2 regions of the Carboxydothermus pertinax genome follow, and region 2 is predicted to be linked to the other one. Evidence: a T-box and tRNA genes for the amino acid it is inferred to sense, from the RefSeq annotation. Region 2 holds a T-box; the other holds one or more tRNA genes.

Region 1 (6,779 bases), on a different contig from region 2:
GAAATTGACGAAAGGGTAATCGAAGTAAGTAAACAATATTTGCCGGAGATTGCTGTGGCCCTGATGGGAAATCCCAAAGTTGAGGTACGCGTAGAAGATGGTATAAAGCATGTGCAGGAACATAAAGGCGAATACGATATTATTATTATTGATTCTACCGAGCCGGTAGGGCCAGCGGTGGAGCTTTTTAGCGAAGATTTTTATAAAAATGTGTATGAGTGCTTAAAAGATGATGGGATCATGGTAGCCCAAACCGAATCTCCCTTTTATAATCGGGATATTATTAAAAATTCCTATGCCCGTATTGGTAACTTTTTCCCTATTACCAAGTTGTATTTTGCTACTGTTCCTACCTATCCCAGCGGTGTTTGGACCTTTACTTTGGGCTCAAAAAAGTACAATCCATTGACTGTTCCAAAGGAAAAAATTTTTGTTGACCCAACAAATAAATACTATAATGCTGATGTTCACTTTGGAGCTTTTATGCTGCCTAACTTTATTGCTGAGATAATAAAATAGAAGGTGAGATAATGCTTCCGCTTGAAAAGTTTACTGGTTTTATGGGCAGTTCCGATGATTACGAAGGTGCTGCCTTTGTTTTATTTGGAATTCCCATGGATTTTACCGTAAGTTTTCGTCCTGGGACCCGGATGGCTCCTCAGCATATTCGCCAAGTTTCCTTTGGGCTAGAGGAATATGATTGGGATTTAGAGAAAAGTTTAGATGAGGTAAATTTCTATGACTTAGGAGATGTGGCCTTAACCTTTGGACGGATTGAAGAAAGTTTTGCCAACATCCGGGAAGTGACAAAAGCGGTATTAAAAGATGATAAAATGCCACTTATTATTGGCGGCGAACATCTGGTAACTTATCCGGTAATTCTTGAGTTTGCAGAAAAGTACCGGGATTTAGCAGTAATTCATTTTGATGCCCATGCGGATTTGCGGGATGGTTATCTGGGGGAAAAACTCTCCCACGCTACAGTTATGCGCCGGGTTTCCGAGATAATCGGGCCTCAAAACCTCTATCATATTGGGATTCGTTCTGGCACCCACGAAGAAAAAGAGTTTATCACTACAAAATCAAATTATCTTGGCCAGGATGTGCTGGCCGGGGTAGAGGTGGCTTTAAGAAAAATTGGAGATAAGCCGGTGTTTATATCCCTGGATATTGACGTAGTGGACCCGGCCTATGCTCCTGGTACTGGTACCCCTGAGCCTGGCGGTGCAAGCAGTAAGGAAATCATGGAAGCCATTGTAAAATTAAGTTCTTTAAATGTTGTTGGTATGGATTTAGTTGAAGTATTACCGGTTTATGATCAGTCAGAACGTACATCTTTACTGGCAGCAAAGATTTTACGGCGAGCATTGTTATCTTTTAATATTTGCAGGTAAAATCAAAATATAAAAAAAATAAAAATCTCTAAAAAAGTAGTTGACTTCTAAATAAATGTCATGTATCATAATAGATGTCGGTTGAGCCGACAGGTGGATGAAAGATGCGGAGCTGTGGTGTAGAGGCCTAACATGCCTGCCTGTCACGCAGGAGACCGCGGGTTCGAATCCCGTCAGCTCCGCCATAAAGCTTGCCACGGTAGCTCAGTCGGTAGAGCAGAGGACTGAAAATCCTCGTGTCGGCGGTTCGATTCCGTCCCGTGGCACCATTTTAAAACGGGCGGAAGTGGCTCAGTGGTAGAGCATCGCCTTGCCAAGGCGAGGGTCGCGGGTTCGAATCCCGTCTTCCGCTCCATTATTTATCTAACCTGGCGGCATAGCCAAGTGGTAAGGCAGAGGTCTGCAAAACCTTTATTCCCCGGTTCGAATCCGGGTGCCGCCTCCACAATGAAAACAAGGAGTTTATAATTTAATAAATGCGCCGGGGTGGCGGAACTGGCAGACGCACGGGACTTAAAATCCCGGGGGCCCTCAAAGGCCCGTACCGGTTCGATTCCGGTCCCCGGCACCACTTGAAATCAAAACCTGCTGTGAGGCAGGTTTTTTTGTTTCTTGGGAAAATTATCTTAAATTTCCCAAATCGTATATAAAAATTATTTGACGATAAAAGGCCAGTTTTAATAAGATAATTATATAAAAATTTAAAAGGGGGGAAAAAGTGGGGATCTTTGCGTTGTTTCTTACAGCATTAATAGTTGGTTTTTCTGGGGCAATGATGCCTGGTCCGCTTCTTACCCTGAACATTAACGAAAGCTTACGCCGAGGAGTGTGGGCGGGGCCGCTCTTAATTTTTGGACACGCAGTATTAGAGATAGTATTAGTAGTTGTAATCCTCCTGGGATTTGGAAAAGTTCTTGCTAACTCGTATGTATCGGGCACTATTGGAGTTTTGGGTGGAATCACGTTAATGTATTTTGGTTTTACCATGGCCCGGGAAGCAGGGTTAAAAAAAATTTCTCTTTCACTGGAGGGGAGCGATTCGCTATCCCAAAGACCGGGTAGGCTTATTATTAATGGTGCTTTAGTCTCTTTGGCCAATCCCTACTGGTCTCTATGGTGGGTAACTATTGGGCTTAGTTATTTAACCAATTCCCTTACAGTTGGGGTTTTGGGGGTTGTAGCTTTTTTAGCGGGACATTTACTGGCAGATTTTAGCTGGTATGGCTTTATATCTTTTTTACTAGCCCGGGGTCGAAGACATATCAATCAAACTACTTATCTCCTAATAATTTTTTTCTGCGGTATCTTTTTAGTGGCTTTAGGGGCGAAATTTATAGGAGATAGCATAGTTCGGCTAAAAATTATTTAAATATCGAGGAGGCAATGACATGTATTTACACGAAATCTTTAAGCACAATTTTCGGCCCGACCATCCGGCATTAAAATACCATGGGCGGAAGTTTACTTACCGGGAATTGGAAATTATTGTTGAAAAGTATGCTGCTTTTTGGCAGCAAAAAGGATTAAAGCCTGGAGATAAAGTACTTCTGGTATCGGGAAATTCTCCAGAATTTATTTTTAATTATTTTGGGGTAATAAAAGCCGGTGGTATTATTATTCCGGTAAATATGGGTTTAGCACTGGAGGAAATAAAATATATTTTTGGGGATGCCCAGGCCAGGTTTGTAGCAATTCAAGAAAAAATTTGGCTTTCTCTTAAAGACCGTTTTCCACTGCCTAAAGATATGGTAATTGTATTGAGCGAGGAGTTTACCAACGAACTAATAAATGCTGATTTAAAATTCACAACCCCTGAATACCAGGAGGTATGTACAATTTTGTATACCTCTGGTACCACTGGCTTTCCCAAAGGAGCTATGCTTACCCATGAAAACCTACTCTTTGATACTGACTCGGTAACCAGGTTTGCTGAGGTAGATGAAAACGACAATTACTTAGCTGTATTGCCGCTTTTTCACTCCTTTGCTTGGACTGCTTGTCTTTTAGCTCCGCTTTATACTGGGGCTACTTCTACCATTGAAGATGGCTTTAACCCTAAGGAAATCGGAAAGGTACTGGTAGAAGAAGAAGTAACCATTTTCCTCGGAGTACCTTCAATGTTTATTTTTGTCCTTGAATATCTACCTAAGGAAGCTTTTAAAACTGTGCATTTAGCCGTATCCGGTGGTTCCTCCTTGCCACCCCAATACTTTTATGCCTTTGAAGAGAAGTTTGGTATTCCCCTTATTGAAGGTTACGGACTTACCGAAGCCTCACCTATTGTAACCTTAAATCCACGAAGAGGACCGCGCATCCCTGGTTCTATTGGGAAAGTATTGCCCGGAATGGAGGTTAAAATTGTTGATGAAAATTTAAATGAACTTTCACCGGGTGAAGTTGGGGAATTAATGGTTTTTGGCAAAAACGTAATGAAAGGTTATTACAATAAACCCGAGGAAACTGCAAAAGCGTTGGTTAACGGTGGCCTTTTAACCGGGGACTTAGGTAAAAAGGATGAAAACGGTTACCTTTATATTGTAGATAGAAAAAAGGATTTAATTATAGTTAGTGGTTTTAATGTGTATCCTACCGAGGTAGAGCGGGCTATTTTGGCTCATCCTGCTATCCGGGAAGTGGCTGTGGTTGGCGTACCTGATGGAGTAAGAGGTGAAGCGGTAAAAGCTTTTATAACTTTAAAAGAAGGGTATGAAACTCTTACTCGCAAAGAACTTAGCGAATTTTTAAAAGATAAGCTTACCGCTTATAAAATACCACGGTATGTTGAGGTGGTACCTGAGCTTCCCAAAAATGCTGCGGGAAAGATAATGAAAAAGTTACTAAATGGCGAAAAAAGCGAAAATTAGCATTTATTTTACCCCTTATGCCAAGCGCTATAAGGGGTTTTGTCGTTTTTTTAGAAAAAATTTTGCTAAGTTTTTTCAAAAAAATAGTAGGAAAAAATTAACAAGCGGCGTAATTATATAAATAGGTTTATAAAAACTACACAGGGAGGTGCATACCGCCCCAAAAACCCAGTCTACTTCCGGAAAGGGGGGAGAGGAGGGAAGGAAGCGGGTTTCCTGGGGTAAAAATAAAAAAGGAGGTTTAGTATGAGAAAAGGGCTTGTTTTAGCTTTAGCGGTATTAATGTTAATTGCCTTTACCGCTACGGCCTATGCTGCTCAAGTACTGGTGCCAACTACTGACGAAAAAGTTTACGGACCCGGAAACTATATTCCGACACCTACCAGTAAAACAGTTTATGGTTATAATAGTTCACCAGCAAAATTTAATGCTGATGGAAAGACTTTTTATCCATATGAAATTTATCTTCCCAATGAACAAAATCCTGCCAATTACCGCATTCACAGCAACTACTCCAAAAATACCGACGCCTGTGCCGCCTGCCATGCTACCCACACTGCAGTAGGCCAAACCCTTTTACAGTGGGGAACTGTATATGATACCTGCATGGCCTGCCACGACGGAACCATTGGAACTACCTACAACGTAGAAGAAGGTAAAATTGCTAACGGTAAGCCAACCTTTGGTGGTATGTTTGGTACTGGTTCTGAATCATCTCTTTCTAACCATCTTGTTACAGGAGCCATCCAAATCTTTGCTGCTCCGGGTGGAAATACTACCGGTAATTATGAGAGTGAAAATGTTCCCGATAAAGGATTGGTGAAACAGTGGGATATAACCTTTGGCTGTGAATCTTGCCACAGTCCCCATGGTCTTGCCGGTAATGCCCGGATATTAAATCCTAACGTTAACAATTATGCTCTTGTAAATTGGAAGCAGGGAGTCAAGTTGGTTTATACCGATGAAGGTTTTGTAGCTCAGGACGGGCAAAATAACAAATTCCAGTGGGTGCGGAGCTATCCGTACAATCTGGGGACTAAAGTATATGTTGAGGAAAATGGAAATATAACTTTAAAGAAAGAATATACCGATTATTTACTTGATGGTTCTAAAGGATACACAACCTTAAAATTTAATAATTCAAGTCTTAATACCAGCGGTACGGTAGTTATTGCTTACTTCTACCCTGCCCTTCAGGTTAAAATGGATATTAAACAGTATCTTAATGGTACAAATGAATCAGTACAGCACATTAGCGGTATAAACCAGTTTTGCGGTGCCTGCCATACCGATTATAATACCGATACCGGCAATCCTGAAACCGCCCATAATTCTTCCGATAATTTAACTGGAAAGTATACCGAAGCCTACCGGCACCAGGTAGGATTTAAAATTGATGAATTTAAGCAATTTTTGCCGCTAACTAATATGGTTTATGAAGAACGGCCCAATAATGCTGGCGAAGTCATGACTTGCCTTACCTGCCACTATGCTCACGGTACGTCCAAAGATTTCTGGACTAGGACTTTAACTGATCCTTACTGGAGCGGTCAGGTAATCGATGAAATTGCCGGCTCCTCGGCATTAAAGCGGGCACCCAACATGGGTACCTGTGAAACCTGCCACCGGAAAGGACCTGCCGCTGAAGGCTATGATGCTAATGCAGGGGTAACTAATAAAGTTATACCAAATCCAAGCGTAGCGGATGTATATAATCAAGAAAATGCCAAGTTTGTAGGCTCGGCTGCTTGTGTGGAGTGCCATAAGAGTTATTATGAAGGATTTAAAGAAACTTATCATAACAATATGGCAACCTATTACAACATTGACCAAAAAACAGCACCAACTGAAAGAGCCTATAAAGGTTCAGTTGCTCTGCTCAGCGTATTTAATGATAACCCAGATTTAAAAACCACCGCTCCATTTGTTTATATTTGGGATGCGATTAATGGAAAGACTTCAACCTTCGATGTTGTACTCTGGGGCAAACCGGACGAAGCAGCTTATGTTGCGGTTTGGGATGGAAGTGCCTATCAACGGAAAGCTGAACTTGAATATAATAAGACAACAGGCAAGTATGAATTAGTTTCTAAGAGTGGAGCGCTTACCTGCATCAACTGCCATTCAGTTAACAACTATACCTTTGAAACAGCAACTCCTTTAACTACGGATGTTGCTCAGCAAGTTTATAATGTTGGTATTCCTTATATCCAAAAACCACTTGGCGTAACAGACTTTATCTATAATACCGGTGCAGGTACCAAAGCTTCATTACGTACCCTTCTGACCAGTGGTGGCGTTGTTACCGCCTCGGACGGTACTGGTGTTGTAGAATTACAAATTAACTGTGAAGCCTGTCACGGACCTGGTAGTTTACACGTGGCAGCACCCAGTAGCAGAAATATTACGGGATGGAAGAATTACAATTATGATGTAAGGGTTGGTTTGCCTTATCAAACTAAGGCTAACGCCTTAACTGGTATTAGCTTACCGACCAAGGCTCAGTCCTGCGGTAGCTGCC
Region 2 (6,779 bases):
CAGACGGTCTTCCATTACATATTTATCCAAATCGTTGGTCTTTTTCAAGACCCGAGCCGCCTGACGGTAAGCATTGATTTTAAAAATATTCTCTTCTTTATATTCAAGCATAACCGCAAAGTCTTCAAAGATTTTACTAAGTTTTAAATTAATCATTCCCTGTCCCCACTTTCTTCATTAAGGGCAGCAGCAACTAAGTCATACTTTTGCTTTAAGTCCTTAAGTTCTTTTGCTAAATTTAAACTAAGTAACACGTAATACCAATGCCAGGGTAGTTTTGGATATTTCTCCTTTATTTCTTTTAGTTTTTCATCTAAACTGCGAGCAAGTTCTAAAACTTCCCCTTCCGGTAAACTGCCTTTTAAATAGTATTTTTCCCCGTCTATTTCCACCTCAATTCGATTCAATTTATCACCTCGCTTTTTAGAAAAATCCTTTAAAAATACCCCCCATTTAGGGGGGATATTGTTAAAAAGTTCTTAAAACGGCACCGGTTTTCTCTTGTAAAGCATTAACAATATAAGCTATTGTATTATTAATTTCTTCATCACTCAAAGTCTTTTCCATTGAACTAAAGGTTAAAGAAAAAGCAATACTCTTTTTACCTGACCCTAACTTCTCCCCTTCATAAACATCGAAGATATCGATCTCTTTTAAAGTAGGAATGGCTAAACCTTCAATAACCTCCAGTAAAACCCCTGCCGGAATATCCCGTTCAACCACCAGAGCAATATCCCTCTTAACTTCAGGATAAGGCGAAAGGGGTGTAAATTTTTTATCTTGTTTTACAACAGTTTTTAGCACATCATAATTTAGCTCAAAAACAATAGGCGAGTTTTTAAATTCAAATTCTCTTTGGACAAGAGGATGAAGTTCACCAATAAAACCCACCTCAATGCTCTCTATATAAATCCGGGCAGCCTTTCCTGGATGGAGAAAAGGTAAGTCTTTTGCCGGTAAAAAGCTATAAAGTTTTATCCCTAAAGCTGTAAAAAAGCTTTCTAATAACCCTTTTACATAATAAAAATCATACTTTTGAGGTTTTCCAAACCAATTTCCAGGTTTATTCCCAAGAGCGATTCCACCAATAAATTTGGTTTCCAGCGGTAACTCCTCACTACTTTTTTCAAAGACATTACCAATTTCAAAAAGCATTAAATTTTCTTGCTGCCGGTTCTCATTCCTTTTAGCAACATCCAATAGGCCTGGAAGCAAAGTTTTTCGCATTACCGACTGTTCAATACTTAGAGGATTTAAGAGAACTACACTTTTTTCCAGTACCTCATCCACTGAAAGCCCAAGCTTTTTATAAGACTCTGGATTAATAAAACTATAAGTAATCACTTCCTGCAGTCCAAGGGCTGCTAAAAGATTTTTTACCTTATATTCAAGGTTATATTCCGGGGAGTATCCACTAGTGGTAAGGCCTACCGGCAAAGTATCAGGAAAATTATTATACCCAAGATAACGGGCAAATTCTTCATAAATATCAGCTTCTAATGCTATATCAGGGCGATAGCTTGGTACTTCAACCAACAGCTTATTATTACCCGGGATAACTTTGAAGCCTAACGACTCTAATATTTCTTCAGCTTTTACAAGGTTTAATGATATACCCAGAAACTTTTCCACTTTTTCAAGATTAACTGCAATAACCTTAGGCTCAAATTTTTTCGGGTAAACATCTTCGAACTTTCCTTGAATAGTTCCTCCTGTCAACTCGCAAATCATTTGCGCCGCTTTAACTAAAGCCCGCTTAACTCCTTCAATATCAACATTTTTCTCAAATCGCTGGGAAGCATCGGTCCGTAATCCTAGTTTTCTCGCTGTTTTCCTGACTGATACAGGGTTAAACCAGGCAGACTCTATTAAAATGGCCTTTGTTTCCAAATCCACTTCTGTATTTTGTCCGCCCATTATTCCCGCTATAGCAACTGGCTTCTCCCGGTCAGCAATAACCAGCATATCCGGCAATAATTCGCGACTTACACCATCTAAAGTAGTTATTTTTTCTCCGGGTTTTGCGTTTCGTACAATTATTTCAGGCCCACTTAGCTTTTCAAGGTCAAAAGCATGCAAAGGCTGTCCATACTCCAGTAATATGTAATTGGTAACATCCACAATATTATTAATAGGACGAATCCCTGATTTTCTAAGCTTTTGTTCAAGCCAAAGGGGGGAAGGCCCCACTTTAACATTAGTAAGAACAATCCCCATATAGCGATGACATAATTCTGGATTGGCAATCGTAATCTTCACCGGACATTCACTTTCGGACAAAGGTAACTCTGGCTCAAGCAATTTTAACCTATGTCCAGTTAAAGCAGCTACTTCCCGGGCAACCCCCAATACCGATAGACAATCCCCCCGGTTGGGGGTTAAATCGAGTTCCAGCAGATAATCATCAAGATCCAAAACTTTTGCGATATTCTCACCCACCGGTACTTCCCGTGGTAAAATCATTAAACCCGACTCGACCCCTTTTCTTTCTAAAAGCCCCAACTCTTCTGCCGAAAGCAGCATTCCCTGGGAAATAAATCCCCGAATTTTGCGCTCTTCAATTTTTATTCCATTTGGCAATACGGCCCCGGGTAGGGCAAAAGGATACTTCTCCCCAATAAAAGCATTTTTTGCCCCCGTAATAACTTCATAAATACCAGTTCCAGTTGAAACCTTTACTTTATAAAGTTCCGTTTCAGGAATAGCTTTTACTTCAAGAATTTCTCCTACTACAATTTTCTCAAGCTTTCCTAAATAAGTTACTTTTTCAACTGCTACCCCTACCGAAGTTAATTTATCTCCAAGCTCTTGGGCTGTAAAGGGTACTTCACAAAATTCTTGAATCCAGTTAAACGATATATTCACCGAGCCCACCTCCCTTAAAACAATTGCAAGAAACGAAGGTCGTTGTCATAAAAGAGCCTTAAATCATCAATTCCATACAAAAGCATAGCAATCCGCTCTAAACCCATACCAAAAGCAAATCCTGTAACCTGGCTACTATCATACCCGGCCATTTCCAAAACTCTGGGGTGAACCATCCCTGAGCCTAAAATTTCCAGCCAGCCAGAACCTTTGCAAACCTTACACCCGACGCCACCACACATTACACATGATATATCCACCTCAGCGCTAGGCTCCGTAAAGGGAAAATAACTTGGCCTTAGGCGCATTTTTGTTTTAGGCCCAAATAATTCTTTAATGAAAGTTAAAAGAACTCCCTTTAAATCGGAAAAACGAATATTTCTGTCCACCGCAAGTCCTTCACACTGGGCAAACATGGGCGAATGGGTGGCATCATCATCCCGGCGATATACTTTCCCAGGTGAAATTATCCTAATTGGCAATTTTGGCGCAAATTTCTCCATAACCCGTACCTGTACTGGAGAGGTATGAGTTCTTAAGAGTACTTCTTCCGTTATATAAAAAGAATCTTGCATATCCCGGGCGGGATGCTCCTTGGGTAAATTTAATGCTTCAAAATTATAATAATCTTTTTCAATTTCCGGTCCGGTAGCAACCGCAAAGCCCATCGAAGTAAAAATTTCCACGACCCGGTGTTGGACGACAGTTAACGGATGAAGTTTGCCTAAAGGTAAAGGAAAACCCGGTAAGGTAACATCAATCGCTTCCTGTTCAAGTTTTTTTGCCAAAGCTTTTTGGGCCAGCTCCTGTTCTTTTTTCTCCAAATCTTCCTCTATTAATTTTTTTACAGCATTTATTTTTTGTCCCACTTCCGGACGAATATCCGGTGGTAAATCTTTTAAACTTTTAAGCGCAAGGGTAACTTCTCCTTTTTTACCCAAAAATTTAACCTTTACCGTCTGTAATTCAGTTAAATTGGAGACTTTATTAACCTCATATAAATAAGATTGCCAAAGCTCCTCGGTATTCAAAATTCATCCCTCCCAGATAAAATTAAAAGCTTCCGCCCTTTTTAGGGACGAAAGCTATCGTTTCCGCGGTACCACCCTAATTAGCATAAAGCTCCCTCAGTCGAAAGGCAAACACCTTTCGTTCTTTTTAACGGAAGAATCCGTTACCGCCTACTTACCTTTTCAGCGGAAAGCTCACGGGCGAACTTCAACTGCTCTGCCATAAAAGGGCTTCCAGTCTTATGGCCCTTTCTCCCTGGATGGCAAAGACCTAGCCTACTTCTCCCGGTCATCGCCTTTAATGCCTGATTAACTTTTTATAAATAAGATACGCTGTCAAGGAACCGGTAGCCTCAAAAACACTCCACCAAAATTTTGCCAAATACTCCCCCATGCCACCCACCCCTTGTATTTTCTTGCTTAATTATAGCACAATTCAAAAAATACTACAAGTTAACTCTATTTTTTGCCCATTCATACATAATAATTCCGCCAGCTAAAGCAGCATTTAGAGATTCAATTGCCCCTGGCATGGGAATAAAAATCTTTTGATGAGGTAAACCCTCAAGAGTAGCACTAATACCTCGCCCTTCGCTACCGATGGCTAAGAAAAATTTTGTTGGAAACTTGTAATTAAAGACTTCCATTCCCCCTTCCGCTTCCGCTAATAATAGGGGGAACTTAGTTTTATGAAAAATCTCTATTAACTTGTTAGCCTCCATTCGTAAAACTGGAAGCTTTAGCGATGCACCAGCTGATGCCCTTATTACTTTTGGATTATAGACATCAACCGCCGGTGGAAGTAAAATTGCCCCCTTTAGCCCGAATCCCAGAGCTGCCCGGAGCAAATTTCCTGCATTCCCAGGGTCCTGTAAGCCATCAAGAATTAAAAAGGCGCCATCCTGTTCCCACGGAAATGTTAAAGATTTTGCTTCAACCACAGCAATAATTCCCTCTGGGGTTATTAAATCTGAAACTCCATTAAATAAACTGTCAGGTAAAATAATTATATTATTATACTTCTTATATTTCTTAAAAATAACATTTTTCTTCCAGTAACTCTCACTTACTACTAACTGCTCCACTGTCCAGTCACCATTAATTATTTCAAAAACAAGTTTTTCCCCTTCAACCACCAATAAACCTGTTTTACGCCGATAAGCTCCTTCATGATACAATTTTCTTAATTGCTTGTAGAAAGGATTTTCTTTGCTGGTTATTTTCTTAATCACCTATATCCCGCTCCAGCTTTTTAAAGTTTTCATTCCGTCCAATTAAAACTAAGATATCACCAGTCTGAAATTGCTCATCGGAAGAGGGAGATATTAACAACTGATTTCCCCGTTTAATGGCTAAAATGGTAAAGCCGTATTTGGCCCGAACATCAATTTCTTTAATAGTTTTTCCTAAATAGCGAGGCGGAATTGAAATTTCCAGGATAGAATACTCCTCGGATAGTTCAATAAATTCTAAAATGTTGTTAGCCACCATCTTATTGGCAACTTTAATCCCCATCTCTTTCTCAGGATAGATAACATGGTCAGCTCCCACTTTAGATAAAATTTTACCATGCAAATCGTTTTGAGCTTTGGCCCAGACTTTTTTAATCCCCATCTCTTTTAACATTAAAGTTATTAAGATACTATTTTGCATTTCCTGCCCAATAGCCACAACCACTTCATCACAGTTTCTAATACCTACAGCCTTTAAGGTATGCTCATCGGTGGCATCAGCACAGACCGCATGGGTTACATAATCTTTTATTTCTTCCACCCGTTCTTCACTGCTATCCACAGCTAACACTTCGTAGCCCAATTCACTTAAGGTTTTAGCAACGCTAGAGCCAAAGCGTCCAAGGCCAATAACCCCAAATTGTTTCGACTCCATAAAGATTCATCTCCTATCCAACCATAACCTTTTCTTCCGGTAAAGTAAATAAAGCTTTTTTCCGCCGCTGGGCTAAAGCAAAAGTAATGGTAAGAGGACCCAAACGTCCAAAAAACATCATTAAGATTATTAAAACCCTACCAAATTTTGATAGTTCAGGCGTCAGTCCCATCGATAGCCCTACAGTACCAAAAGCTGAAACAGTTTCAAACATATTCATTAAGATATTGTGTCCTTCGGTAAAAGTAAGTATAAAAGTAACAATGTTGATTAAAGCCAACGAAATCATAACAATAGCAATAGCTTTAAAAATTTGTTCTCGGGGTAAACGACGGTTATAAACTAATATCTCGTCACGCCCGAGAATGATATTTACCACGGCCAAAGTCAGAACAGCAAAGGTTGTGGTTTTAACACCACCTCCAGTAGAGCCTGGAGATGCCCCTATAAACATTAAAATAATGATGAAAAACTGGGTGGCAGGATGAAGGGAAGCAATGTCTAAGGTATTAAAACCTGCAGTTCTAGGAGTAACCGCTTGAAAAAAAGACGCTAAGAGTTTATGTCCTAAAGGTAGCGCTCCTAAAGTTTTACCATTACCATATTCCATTATAAAAATTACAACCGTCCCAACTAATAATAATATTCCGGTAGTAGTTAAGGTTATTTTGGTATGGATGGATAATCTTCCTTTTTTTCTATAATTAGAAAGTTCTGAAATAACATAAAATCCAATACCACCAGCAATGATCAAAAAGGCAATAGAAAGATTTATTAGAATATCTCCCACATAAGGAGTTAAGCTTTTAAAATTTCCTATTAAATCAAAACCCGCATTATTAAATGCCGAAATTGCATGGAATACACCAAACCACATACCGGTAAGAAATCCATAATCCTGTGAAAATCTCAAGCCTAAGATAACAGCGAATACTCCTTCAATACCAAAAGTAAATACAATAACTTGTTTTGTTAACTTAATTATCCCTTCTAAACTTGCCTGATTTAAGGCTTCTT

Evidence for each region. The T-box of region 2 lies ahead of pheS (phenylalanine--tRNA ligase subunit alpha). A T-box ahead of a tRNA ligase gene usually reads a tRNA of that ligase, here a tRNA-Phe.
Region 1: it has a tRNA-Phe gene. The T-box ahead of pheS (phenylalanine--tRNA ligase subunit alpha) is inferred to sense a tRNA for this amino acid. The anticodon was not compared.

The regions. Positions count from the first base shown of each region.
Region 1 is NZ_BDJK01000055.1:165,958-172,736, forward strand. It holds gene speE (polyamine aminopropyltransferase) at 1-519, shown strand, start outside; gene speB (agmatinase) at 531-1,394, shown strand; tRNA gene cpu_RS10780 (tRNA-Asp) at 1,503-1,579, shown strand; tRNA gene cpu_RS10785 (tRNA-Phe) at 1,588-1,663, shown strand; tRNA gene cpu_RS10790 (tRNA-Gly) at 1,675-1,749, shown strand; tRNA gene cpu_RS10795 (tRNA-Cys) at 1,765-1,839, shown strand; tRNA gene cpu_RS10800 (tRNA-Leu) at 1,875-1,965, shown strand; gene cpu_RS10805 (LysE family transporter) at 2,113-2,763, shown strand; gene cpu_RS10810 (long-chain-fatty-acid--CoA ligase) at 2,783-4,258, shown strand; gene cpu_RS10815 (cytochrome c3 family protein) at 4,505-6,779, shown strand, end outside.
Region 2 is NZ_BDJK01000017.1:12,841-19,619, forward strand. It holds gene cpu_RS05910 (PHP domain-containing protein) at 1-156, opposite strand, end outside; gene cpu_RS05915 (cell division protein ZapA) at 153-407, opposite strand; gene pheT (phenylalanine--tRNA ligase subunit beta) at 469-2,865, opposite strand; gene pheS (phenylalanine--tRNA ligase subunit alpha) at 2,880-3,896, opposite strand; T-box leader at 3,937-4,177, opposite strand; gene cpu_RS05930 (TrmH family RNA methyltransferase) at 4,322-5,107, opposite strand; gene cpu_RS05935 (potassium channel family protein) at 5,100-5,762, opposite strand; gene cpu_RS05940 (TrkH family potassium uptake protein) at 5,776-6,779, opposite strand, start outside.